3 regions of the Eubacterium sp. BL-380-WT-2B genome follow, and region 3 is predicted to be linked to each of the others. Evidence: predicted binding sites of a transcription regulator. Region 3 holds the regulator's gene; each other region holds the start of a gene.

Region 1 (4,237 bases), on a different contig from region 3:
GCCGGCGCCTGGTGTATCCCAATATGCCTGACGAAAGCGTGACAAAGGGCTATGTGTCCCCTGAATCCCTCGGTGAGTATCTGCGGCTTTATGAGGATATCAGCGGGGGCAAGCTCAAAACCTCGGCGGAGGTACAGATTCAGGAACCAGACGGCAAGTACTGCTGGTACCGCATTACCTATACGGTGGTGCTGGACGAGGACGGACAGCCCATGAAAGCCATCGGTACCTCCGAAAATATTGAGGAGGAAAAACGAAAACAAAAACGTATTGACAAACTTTTACTCAAAGCACAGAAGGATTTTTTGACAGGGCTTTATAACAGAGAAACCATTGAAGAAATGGTAAAGCAGAGCTTAGAGATCAGCGTTTTGGACAAGGGTGTGTCGGCTATACTCATAGCGGATATTGATAATTTTAAACAGATTAATGATTTTTACGGACATACAGAGGGGGATCACGTTTTAAAGGAAATTGGACGGATAATCCCAGAGGTTTTTGGTGACAAGGCACTTACAGGGCGCCTTGGTGGTGATGAATTCCTTGTTTTTGTGACGGGCGAGGATTATGAAAGTGATATCTGCAGTCTGACGCAAAAGTTTTGCGATCGTCTTAGCGAGCTGGAGGTTCAGGATAAAAAGATTACGGTATCTGTGGGGATTGCTTTTGTAGAGGAAGCGATAAGGGACTTTAAAACGCTTTACCAAAACGCAGATGCGGCTCTGTATGTGGCGAAATGCAGAGGTAAAAACACCTATGCAGTTTATCATGCGTTGCAGTTTCAAAAGCAGCATGCTTATTTTAATATGGACACAGCTATCCTGGACGAATTAGACAGCTTTGTTTATATCATCAATGCGGAGACTTACGACATTATCTATTGTAATACAGCATTACTGCGAGCACTGGGGGTAGATGAAGTTGAAGCGAAAAGGCATAAATGCTACGAGCTCTTGGCGCAGTGCTCACAGCTCTGTCAAGGATGTGAGCAGCGGGAGCTATTTTATGATCGGTTTATTTCCAGAGACATGTCTTTTTTCAATGGAAAGGTACCGGTAACACTGAGAGAAAAGCTTTTTAAATGGGGAAGCCTTACCCTGCGGCTTGGTCTTGCACGTTTTAAAAAGGAAAGTTAATAAATATTAAAAGAACCCACTGGAGGGATGATCTGGTGGGTTCTTTTTTGATGAGGTATTGTTGGAGAATGAATGGTAAAAAAGGATTTACATCAGAGCTTTGTACAGTTCAACAATGTCTTCCAGGCTGGCATCTTTTGGATTGCCAGGTTTACAGGCATCATCAAATGCGGACTGTGCGAGGAAAGGAATATCTTCTTCCTTGACGATTTCCTTTAAATCCTGAGGAATACCGACGTCGATTGACAACTGGCGAACCGCATCCACAGCAGCTTTTCGGTATTCTTCCTGGGACATGCTCTCAGTGCCTTCAACACCCATGGCCTGCGCGATGTATCTGTATTTTTCGCCGGTTTCAGGCGCGTTATATTCCATGATGGAGGGTAAAAGGATCGCGTTGGCAACACCGTGTGGCGTGTCATAAACAGCGCCCAAGGCATGGGCCATGGAGTGGACAATGCCGAGACCAACATTGGAAAAGCCCATTCCCGCGACGTACTGGCCGAGTGCCATGTCTTCGCGTCCTTCAGGAGTGTTTTCGACAGCACCCCTTAAGGAACGTGCGATGATCTCAATGGCTTTTAAGTGGAACATATCTGAAAGCTCCCAGGCACCCAAGGTTGTATAGCCTTCGATGGCGTGTGTGAGGGCGTCCATACCTGTGGAAGCGGTCAAACCCTTTGGCATACTGGACATCATGTCCGGATCTACAAAGGCAACGACCGGGATGTCATGTACGTCGACACAGACAAATTTACGTTTCTTTTCGACATCGGTAATAACGTAGTTAATGGTGACTTCTGCTGCGGTACCGGCAGTGGTTGGAACGGCAAAAATCGGAACACAGGGATTCTTTGTCGGGGCAACACCTTCCAGACTGCGGACATCTTCAAATTCAGGATTGGTAATGATAATACCAATGGCTTTTGCGGTATCCATGGAGGAGCCGCCACCGATGGCGATCAGATAGTCTGCGCCGGAAGCCTTAAAGGCTGCAACACCAGTCTGTACGTTTTCGATGGTGGGATTCGGCTTGATTTCAGAGTAAACTTCATAATCAAGTCCTGCTTCGTCAAGAATATCCGTTACCTTTTTTGTCACATTAAATTTCACCAAATCAGGGTCAGAACAGACAAAGGCCTTTTTAAAGCCGCGCGCCTTTGCTTCGGTTGCAATTTCATTGATTGCGCCGCTGCCGTGATATGATGTTTCATTTAGAACGAATCGATTTGCCATAATAGTAATCTCCCTTAACTAATAAAATTAATATTATTTTATTCAATTTTCGTAAAATTCTCAAGATAGATTAATGTTCATTTGATGCAAATATTTATTAACGTTTTCATCAACAGAAGAAAGGTGTTTTTACAAAAGACAATAAAGGAAAATATTTTGTTCTCAAATGAAAGAAAAACAGAAAGAAAAATCAGGGTCGTTAAAAATTGATAATTTAATGACCGTAAACGTGCACAAATTCAAACCGAAAGCTTTATCCGACCCTTGTTTATGCTATAATAACAAAGCAATTTATTATATGACAGGAGTAAAAATGACCACAACTTTTCCGGAAAATACAAAAAAAGAATCCTTATTCAAGCTGACATGGCCCATTTTTGTGGAGCTTTTTCTGCAGATGCTGGTGGGGAATACGGACCAGATGATGGTAGGACAGGTGTCGCAGACCGGTGTGGGCGCCATCGGGAACGCTAACCAGATTATCAATGTCCTGTTGATTTCCTTCAGTATCATCTCCCTTGCGACCACGATTCTGGTTTCTCAGAACATGGGCGCAAAAAATTATAAAAATGTGTCGACAATCTATACATTGGCATTGATCGTCAACCTGGTTTTCTCAGTGATCATCAGCGCGATTCTGCTGTTTTTTACAGAGTCCATCTATCATATGCTGCAGGTGCCAGACGCCATTATGCCCGAAACGGTTGCCTACACGCGGATTATTGGCGCGGGCCTTTTTCTGCAGGCTGTATTTCTGACCTTTTCGGCTATTTTCAGGAGTAATCGTCTGATGAAAGAAACCATGTTTGTCTCCATTATTATGAATGTGCTCAACATTGGGGGGAACTACATTCTGATCAACGGCATTGGCCTGCCGGCACCTCTTGGTGTAACTGGAGCCGCCATCTCAAGCAACATCGCCAAGCTTGTTGGGGTGGTGATTGTTGTCTGCCTGTTCGTTAAAAAAATCAAACCGGGAATGTCCTTAAAAACATTGCGGCCTTTCCCGTCCGCCATGCTTAAAAGGCTTCTGTTTATCGGGATCCCTTCGGGTGGTGAGACACTTTCCTGGACGCTGAGCCAGACAGTGACAATGGGATTTGTGAATCTCTGCGGCGCGGTGGTCATTACAACTCGTGTGTATGCGGTGATGTTTGCCATGATCACTTATCTGTACAGCAATGCAATTTCCCAGTCCTCCCAGGTTTTAGTGGGCTATATGATTGGAGCGAGGGAGTATGACAATGCGGACAGGCGTGTAAAGGCCACACTCCGGTCATCTGTGCTGGTATCCTTCTGCGTGGCGCTTCTGCTCTTTGTGTTCAGTGATCAGATTTTTGGTTTTTTCACCTCTGACCCGGAAGTTATTGCCCTCGGTAAGCAGGTGATGTTCATTGATATTTTTCTGGAGCTTGGCCGTGCGGTAAATATGGTGATGGTCCGCTCACTTCAGGCGGCCAATGACATTCTGTTTCCCATCGCCCTTGGTATTGGCTCACAATGGTTTGTATCGGTGGTTCTGTGTTATGTTTTAGGCATTATACTGGGGTGGGGACTGATCGGGATATGGATCGCCATGGCCTGTGATGAAATCCTGAGAGCTGCCATGTTTTTAGTCCGTTGGAAACGCAGGAAATGGATGGATTTAAGCATTAAGAACGCAGTGAAGGCCTGATAAAAAGGAGGTACGCCGTTTCGGCGCACCTCCTTTTTGGTTTAACAGTCATCACTGTCTATTTTTTTGCTTTTTTGAAGATTCATGGAAAAGATGCAGCACAGTGTGCTCTGCAGTCCCCATAAAATACCAATGATCATAAAAGGAAACGCGCCAATGGGGGTGGTCAGGGCCGCAAACATGAGCAGCA
Region 2 (4,237 bases), on a different contig from region 3:
TCGAGCAATGTATCTTCAAGTGCGTCTTTTTCCTCGGTCAGTGCCTGAAGGCGGGTGTAGTCGGTGGCGATGCCGGCCATCTCGGTATCGATGGCCTCCAGGCGGGCCTCCATCTGCGCCATGTCCGCGTCGATGCGGTCGTACTCCTGCTGTTCGCGGTAGCTCAGCTTCACGGCCTTTTGCCGTGGCTTCTCGCTTTTTTGTTCACTGGGTTTATTGGTAGCAGCGTCCTGATCCCGGCCTGCGTGCTTTTGCATGTAGTCGGTGAAATTACCGGTCTGAACCAGAATCTCACCGTCGCCGGTAAAGGAGAAGATGGTATCGCACACCCGGTCCAGGAAGTAGCGGTCATGGGAGACGGTGAGCACACTGCCCTGAAAATCGTCAAGGTAGTTTTCCAGGATTTTGAGGGTATCGATATCCAGGTCGTTGGTGGGCTCGTCAAGCAGCAGCACATTGGGCGCAGACATGAGGATACGGAGCAGGTAAAGACGTCTGCGCTCACCGCCGGACAGCTCGGAGATCCGCACCCACTGCGCGTACCGGTCAAAGAGGAACAGCTCCATCATCTGAGCCGCGGTGATGACCTCACCCCGGGCGTTCTCAACGGTTTCGGCACCCTCGCGGATGTATTCAATCGCCCGCAGGTTTAAATCCATATCTTCGGATTCCTGAGAAAAATAGCCGATTTTGACTGTATCGCCGATGACGATGGCCCCATTGTCTGGACGGGTTTTCCCAGCAATCAGATTCAGCAGCGTGGATTTTCCCCGGCCGTTTTTTCCGATGATGCCAATGCGCTCATCGGGCCCCAAAATATAGCTGAAGTCTTTGACTACGCACTGGTTTTTAAAGGATTTGGACACATGGTCCAGATCCACCACTTTTTTGCCCAGACGGGTAAATCCTACGTTGATCTCAAGAATGTCCTCGCTCAGGTCAGAGGCACTGTTCTTAATGTCCTCAAAACGCTGAATCCGGGCCTTTTGCTTGGTTGTCCGGGCACGGGCGCCCCGTCTTATCCACGCCAGCTCACGCCGGTACAGATTCTGGCGCTTCTGCTCCATGACGCTCTCGAACGCCCTGCGGGCGGCCTTTTTCTCGACGAACTCGGAGTAATTGCCTGTGTACTCGTACAGAGCCCCGCCGTCCAGCTCGATGGTTTTGTTCACGACCCGATCCAGGAAATAGCGGTCGTGGGTGACCATCAGGAGAGCGCCCCTGCGGTTTTCCAAATATTTTTCGAGCCAGGTAATGGTCTCGTTGTCCAGGTGGTTGGTGGGCTCGTCTAGGATCAGGAGATCGCAGGGAGTCAGAAGCACAGAGGCCATGGCCACACGCTTGCGCTGACCGCCGGACAGGGTGCCGATGGTTTTATCGAAATCCCGGATACCCAGCTGGGTTAGGATGGTTTCAACCTGGGATTTCAGGTTCCACAGGCCGCCTGCGTCAATGGTATCGGTCAGGGCCAGCAGGTGTCTCTGGAGCTTTTCGTCCTCGGGATAACGCATCAGAAGATCCAGTGTGTGTTCATAGTCGCGCAGGGTGTTCATCTCCGGGGTATCGGCCCGAAAGACCTGGGCCAGGACGGTGATGTTTGGGTCGAGCTCGGGGGTCTGGGCCAGGTACTCGATGCGTTTGCTGCCGTAGACGCGGACTTCTCCCGCGTCGGGGGTATCCTGCCCGGCCACAATGCGCAGCAGTGAGGATTTCCCGGTGCCGTTAACACCGATGACGCCGATTTTGTCGCTGTCCTCAATGCTGAAGTTGATTTTTTCAAAAAGGGTTTTGACACCGTAGGTTTTTTTAAGGTTGATGACGGATAATAGGTTCATGATTTTATTTTCTTTCTTTTAGCTTTTAGCGGTTTGCTTAAGGGTTATTTTAACACAGATTGTGCCAAGAAAAAAGAAATCTAAAAATAAGGCTAATTTAAAGCTTTATTGAGTAGTATAAATATATAATAAAATACCACTTATGGAGGATTAAAGTGATTGTAGGTGGTCAATATACCTGTATATACATATTTCACAAAAAAAGACCGTTTAATAACAGAATTTTCCTGTAATCTATTGCAAATTCGCCAAATATGTGGTAATATTGTTATATATTTAACAGATACTCCTTTTGTTCTATAAATGGACAGTTGGAGTATAAGATAAATGATTCAAATATTCACATGGAAATGTGAGAATTAATGGAGGAAATTTAAGTGGCAAAAGAAGTAGTATTAGCTGGTGCTGTACGTACAGCGATTGGTAGTTTTGGCGGTTCTTTAGCAAACGTTCCGGTAGTCGATCTTGGAACAATCGTTATTAAAGAAGCTTTAAACCGTGCTGGCGTTAAACCGGAAGACGTTGATGAAGTGTTAATGGGTTGTGTATTACAGGCAGCTCAGGGACAGAGTGTTGCCCGTCAGTCTGCTGTAAATGCTGGTATTCCTGTTGAGGTTCCTGCTTTAACCCTTAACAATTTATGTGGTTCTGGTCTCAAATGTATCAATCTTGCAGCTGCTATGATCCAGGCTGGAGAAGCAGATATTATTGTTGCTGGTGGTATGGAAAGCATGTCCGGCGCTGCTTACGCTGTTCCTAAGGGACGCTATGGCTACAGAATGGGCGATGGCCAGTTCATCGACACCATGATCAAAGACGGTTTAACCGATGCCTTCAATCACTATCACATGGGTATCACCGCTGAAAATGTAGCAGAACAGTATGATGTAACCCGCGAAGATCAGGATGATTTCGCCGCTAAGAGCCAGCAGAAATGTGAAGCCGCTCAGGCAGCTGGCCGTTTTGATGATGAAATCGTACCGGTTCCGGTTAAAGTTAAAAAAGAAATTGTTGAATTCAAAGTTGATGAATTCCCAAGAAAAGGCGTAACCGCTGAAGGCATCAGCAAAATGCGTCCGGCTTTCAAAAAAGATGGTACCGTAACCGCTGCAAATGCTTCTGGTATCAATGACGGCGCTGCTGCCATCGTTGTGATGTCTGCTGAAAAAGCAAAAGAATTAGGTGTTAAGCCAATGGCTAAATTTGTTGTCGGCGCTTCCGCTGGTGTTGATCCATCCATCATGGGTGTTGGACCAATCTTCTCAAGCCGTAAAGCTTTAGAAAAAGCTGGTTTAACCATCGACGATATGGATTTAGTTGAAGCAAACGAAGCTTTCGCAGCACAGTCCTGTGCTGTAGGCAAAACTTTAAATATTCCTGAAGATAAATTAAATGTAAACGGCGGCGCGATCGCTCTGGGTCACCCGGTTGGTGCTTCTGGCTGCCGTATCATGGTAACCTTACTGCACGAAATGCAGAAACGCGGTGCTAAAAAAGGTCTTGCAACCTTATGCGTAGGCGGCGGTATGGGTGTATCTACCATCGTAGAAATGGACTAATTTTTCTAAGGAGAGAAGGTAATTACAATGGGTTTTGTTAAATATGAACCACAGGGTGCAGTGGCTGTTATCACCATCGACCGTGAAAAGGCTTTAAATGCTTTAAACAGTGAAGTACTTGAAGATCTGGACAAGGTTATTGACGGTGTTGATTTAGAGACCATTCGCTGCCTGATTATTACAGGTGCCGGTCAGAAATCTTTTGTTGCCGGTGCGGACATCGGTGAAATGAGCAGCCTGACTCAGGCTGAAGGCGAAGCTTTTGGTAAAAAAGGAAACGCTGTTTTCAGAAAGATCGAGACTTTACCAATTCCGGTTATCGCTGCGGTTAACGGCTTTGCACTTGGCGGCGGCTGCGAATTATCCATGTCCTGCGACATTCGTCTGGCTTCTGAAAATGCAACCTTTGGCCAGCCTGAAGTTGGCCTTGGCATCACTGCTGGTTTCGGTGGCACTCAGCGTCTTGCACGTCTGATCCCGACCGGTAAAGCAAAGGAAATGCTCTATGCCTGCACCAATATCAAAGCGGCCGACGCTTTGAGCTGGGGTCTGGTTAATGCTGTCTACCCGGCCGACGAATTAATGCCTGCTGCATTGAAATTGGCTGGTAAAATTGCTAACAACGCTCCAATTGCTGTCCGTAACACCAAAAAAGCCATCAATGACGGCCTTGAAATGGGTATGGACGACGCAATTGCCTTTGAAGCAAAACAGTTTGGCGGATGTTTTGAATCCGCTGACCAAAAAGAAGGCATGGCTGCCTTCCTGGAAAAACGTAAACACGAACCTTTCCAGAACAAATAAATATGATTTTCAACTCAAGGGTATTTTTGTATAAAAATA
Region 3 (4,237 bases):
CCCACTGCTTGATCAGGCTTCCCTTTATGGTTTTCTGGGCCAGATTTGCCCAATCGCAGAGAATACTCATCTGGGTATCGCGGTCTTTCACAATACAAATTCCACAGGAGGGCATGACCTGATAGCTCTCCGAAAACTGGTTGATCTCTTTTAAAATCTTTTTTATGCGCACGAGCAGAGGATCGCCTGAAGCATAGGACATACAAAGGCAAAACACATCACTGTTCATCCGCCCAAAGGCATCCATAGTCCCCATGTTGGCCGAGATAACCGTCGCCATAAAGCGGAGCAGGCGATTGCCCTCCTCACGCCCGTACAGGTCGTTAATAAATTTAAAACGGTTGACATCCAGACGCACCACGGCAAATTTCTGGCATGGATGCTCCCTGACCAACCTCTCAGCCTGGGCGTAAAAGGTGTTGATATTGTAGATACCGGTCAGCAAATCAAACTCTGCCCTATACTTCAGAGTTTCGTGGACGCGCTTGGATTCGTCGATATTGTTCAGAGTACCGACCACCCGCTTGATGCTGCCATCCTCATTATAAAGCACATTGAAGACCACTTTGCACCAGATGTAGCGTCCTTCTTTGTTGCAAAGGCGTATCTCCATCTCCACCTGCCCGTTACTGATGGCCTCCATACTCATTTTCTGCTTTAATACATCAATATCCTTGGGGTGGACCACCTCGTCGTCAAGCCATATTTCCTTGATATCCCGTCCGTCATAGCTACCCATGAATATTTCAGAGAATTTGGGCGCATAGTAGCGCTGGCTTGTCCCAATAATCCATTCAAATACCAGGGTATTCGTCTGCTCGATGACCAGACGGTAACGCTCATCGTCCATCTGCTTTTTCTGGAGACTCTCGTTTTCTTTTTCAATGTCTTCCAGCTGCTTCTTGTAACCGATATCCATGATAAAGCAGAGCAGTATCTCATCCTCACCACCGCCAGAGACTGCCGGAAAAACCGTCAACGAAGCCCAGTGAAAATCCCCATCTACCCATAACTTACGGAACTCGCCGATAACGCTGCCCTTTCCGGATTCCAGAGTCGCGTATACTTTATCGAGATCAAAAAATTCCAAAAACCGTTTCGAATCCTCCGGGTGGATCATGTGTTCGGCCACATCGGCAACAGCCTCCGATAATATGCCTTCTTCCGGCGGTGTCACATACTTATTCTCCACATGGTAGATAATGCGATAACGGTTTCTTGTAACGTTCAGTTCATAGAGCTCGTCGTAAATATTGCGCAAAGCCACATCGTAAATATTCTTTTCAATGTTTTTATTCATCTTCTCTTCTGCCATTTTACAGCTCCTATTGTGGGTTTAACTGCAGCTCAGTTGATAGTGGTTGTTTAGGCCCTTTAGCTTTGCGTCTCTGTCTTTCAACAGATTTGCCCTGATATTAATTCTATTTATAACCAGCTTCTATTATATAATAGATTTTTTTGAAACACAACTCCTATTTTTTACAAAAAAACAGGCTTAAAGCCTGCTTTATACATTTATTCGTCGTCGTCCTCTTCGTTAATCAGATAGGTCAGCGTGAAAAGGCTGTCGGTGATATTTACACTCTCTACCACCACGTCATCGGGCACTGTCAGGTCCAGAGGAACAAAGTTCAGAATCGCCTTGATGCCCAGTTCTACAACACGATCAGTGGTTTCCTGCCCAACCTTCTGCGGCACACTCAGGATACAGATATCAATTTTGTGGTGCGCGACAAAGGCGTCAAGATCATCCATATGGTAGACTGTTACATTGCCGACCTTCTTACCGATCTGATCCGGGTCCACATCAAACATGGCCTTGAAATGGATGCCTTCTTCCTTAAAACGCTCATAATTGACAATGGCGTGCCCCAGGTTTCCAGAACCAATAATAATGCAGTTATACTGGAGATCAAGCCCCAGAATTTTGCGAATGGCCTCCTTCAGCTCTTTTACCTTATAGCCATATCCCTGCTGCCCGTAAGCACCAAAAGAATTCAAATCCTGCCGGATTTGTGAAGCCGTCAGCCCCATCATTGCCGCCAGCTCCTTAGACGAGATTTTTTCAATATGTTGATCCTGTAAATCGGTTAAATACTGGTAATACTTGGGCAGACGCTTAACAACTGTCATCGATACCCTTTTTGAAAAAGTTTGCATTCTGCACTCCCCTCCTGCGTCGTACTTATCCTTTTTATTATATCAAGTTGTTAAAAAAACGTCAATTTTTATGACCGAATTAATCAAAAAAGTGTCAAAGTTTTTTGAATCTTTCAGAAACCAAGCAATATGCGCCTTCGGTGTGTCTTTAAAAGCAATTAATCTGTAATATCTGACATCAGGTTAAGATGCGGGCTGCCGATCACCTTAGCGACATCCAGCACAAAAGCGATACCCATACCCGGCCTGTCAATTTCGATTTTTTTCTGGATTGAGCAGAGCACCGCGTTCCTTATGGCCGCGTCCACAAGAATCAAAACAATCTCCTTCTCCGGCTCTATGGTAATACCGAAAAACCGCGCGTTCTCATGAATCCCGGATCCGCGGCCGTACATAACAGTCGCTCCGTCAGCACCGCCTTGTTTGGCTGCGTCAATGACCTCGCCGGACATATCCTTTTCCACAATCACCACAATCAGTTCGGTTTTAATTTTATTTCTGTCTTCCATTTTTTCCTCCATCATTCGCTAAGTAATCTACATATTATATATGATTAAAATCTTCTGTCAATACCGATTAAGAATCACTGGACTGTTTTTTGCACTGCCTTTTTCTATAGGCTTCTTTCTGCTTGTAAAAAAAGCCCAGGAACAGGGTTGTCAGGATCGGTGCGAGAGCAATTAGAGCCACGACGCCAAAGCCGTCCAGCAGCGGATTACGACCCGGTGTCGCGCCTGCCACAGCTACTGAGAGGGACAGAATAAAGGTCGAGCACATTGGACCAGTAGCCACGCCGCCGTTATCAAAGGCCATAGCCAGAAAATTCGGCTCCACAAAACGGCCGAGAATAAAGGCCAGTATATAGCCGGGAACCAGAATCCACCAGAGGGAGATACCGGCCAGCAGCCGGATCATGGCTGTCATAACCGCCAACGCTACCCCCAGTGAGATGGCCAGCAGCATAACCCGCGCCTTGATGGCGCCGCTGGTCATTTCCTCAACCTGCTTAACCATGACCTGGACGGCCGGCTCGGCAAAGGCGACAAGAAAGCCAATGGCAAAGCCCAGCGGAATGAGAATCCAGCTGTACTCAAGCTCTGCGAGCGCTGTTCCCAGAAACTCACCTGCGGGCACAAAGGCAATATTTACACCCTGGAGAAACAATACCAGCCCCAGATAGGTCACCACAAAGCCACCCATAATCCGCTTGATGATAGGCGCCCGCAGCCGCAGTGCAATGGCGTTTAAAAACAGGAAAATCAACACAATGGGCAAAATGGCCAGAAAAACCTCCCATGCCACCTCTGCCATGCCGTGAAATAAATGATATATCTGATTCATCGGAAGATCACCCCCAAAATCATGACGGCCAACACCGGCCCGAGTGAGGACAGGGCGACCATCCCAAAACTGTCTGTTCCTTCCCTGCTGGTTCTTACGCCGCTGGTAATCCCACTGCCCAGACTCAGTATAAAGGGCACTGTGATGGGACCAGTGGTAACGCCGCCGGAATCAAAGGCTACTGGCGCCATCTCAGGGTTGGTAAAAAAGGACAGGGCAAAAACAGCAATATATCCGACGATCAGGATATGGTACAGCTTCATCTGGAAAACAAACCGCAGCAGGGCGATGACCAGGAAAATACCGACCCCGACCCCGACCACAGCGATAAGCATTGTCCGATTGATCGTTCCATCCGAGACTGCGGCCACCTGGCCGGCCAGTACCTGCACATCCGGCTCGGCAATGGTCACGAACATGCCCACAAAAAAACCGGCGGCAATCAAAATTTTCAGGCTTCTCCGGGAGACCAGAAAGCTTCCCACACGTTCGCCGACCTCCATCATGGAGATATCCGCACCAAACAAAAAAAGCGCCATGCCGATCATCATCATGATGGCACCGCCGATAAAGGACACAAGCATTTCAGACGTAAAGGGCGCCCAGATACCACTGATGATCATAATCAGAACCGTCATTGGCAAAATTGATACAAGAACTTCTTTAAAGCTATTAAGCAGTTTTTTCATCAAACCTCCTCCTCATTTTGGAATACATTCTTTTTATACCCACTTAG

The links. Region 3 encodes Rex, which represses fermentation and respiration genes when NADH is low (regulators of the CRP and FNR family bind a similar motif). Its sites were predicted from a motif close to ATTGTTAANNNNTTAACAAT; they were not measured.
Region 1: the regulator Rex is predicted to act here: its motif matches at 2,578-2,597, upstream of fucO (lactaldehyde reductase).
Region 2: the regulator Rex is predicted to act here: its motif matches at 2,100-2,119, upstream of FYJ53_RS09405 (acetyl-CoA C-acetyltransferase).

What each region holds. Positions count from the first base shown of each region.
Region 1 covers NZ_VUMP01000003.1:397,600-401,836, forward strand. Annotated here, with positions in the region: gene FYJ53_RS08005 (EAL domain-containing protein) at 1-1,136, shown strand, start outside; gene fucO (lactaldehyde reductase) at 1,224-2,372, opposite strand; gene FYJ53_RS08015 (MATE family efflux transporter) at 2,686-4,047, shown strand; gene FYJ53_RS08020 (DUF3169 family protein) at 4,089-4,237, opposite strand, start outside.
Region 2 covers NZ_VUMP01000004.1:239,344-243,580, forward strand. Annotated here, with positions in the region: gene FYJ53_RS09400 (ABC-F family ATP-binding cassette domain-containing protein) at 1-1,835, opposite strand, end outside; gene FYJ53_RS09405 (acetyl-CoA C-acetyltransferase) at 2,213-3,394, shown strand; gene FYJ53_RS09410 (enoyl-CoA hydratase-related protein) at 3,422-4,198, shown strand.
Region 3 covers NZ_VUMP01000006.1:389,744-393,980, forward strand. Annotated here, with positions in the region: gene FYJ53_RS14125 (EAL domain-containing protein) at 1-1,315, opposite strand, end outside; cyclic di-GMP riboswitch class I at 1,339-1,419, opposite strand; gene FYJ53_RS14130 (redox-sensing transcriptional repressor Rex) at 1,516-2,160, opposite strand; gene FYJ53_RS14135 (P-II family nitrogen regulator) at 2,319-2,669, opposite strand; gene FYJ53_RS14140 (DUF1538 domain-containing protein) at 2,737-3,501, opposite strand; gene FYJ53_RS14145 (DUF1538 domain-containing protein) at 3,498-4,190, opposite strand.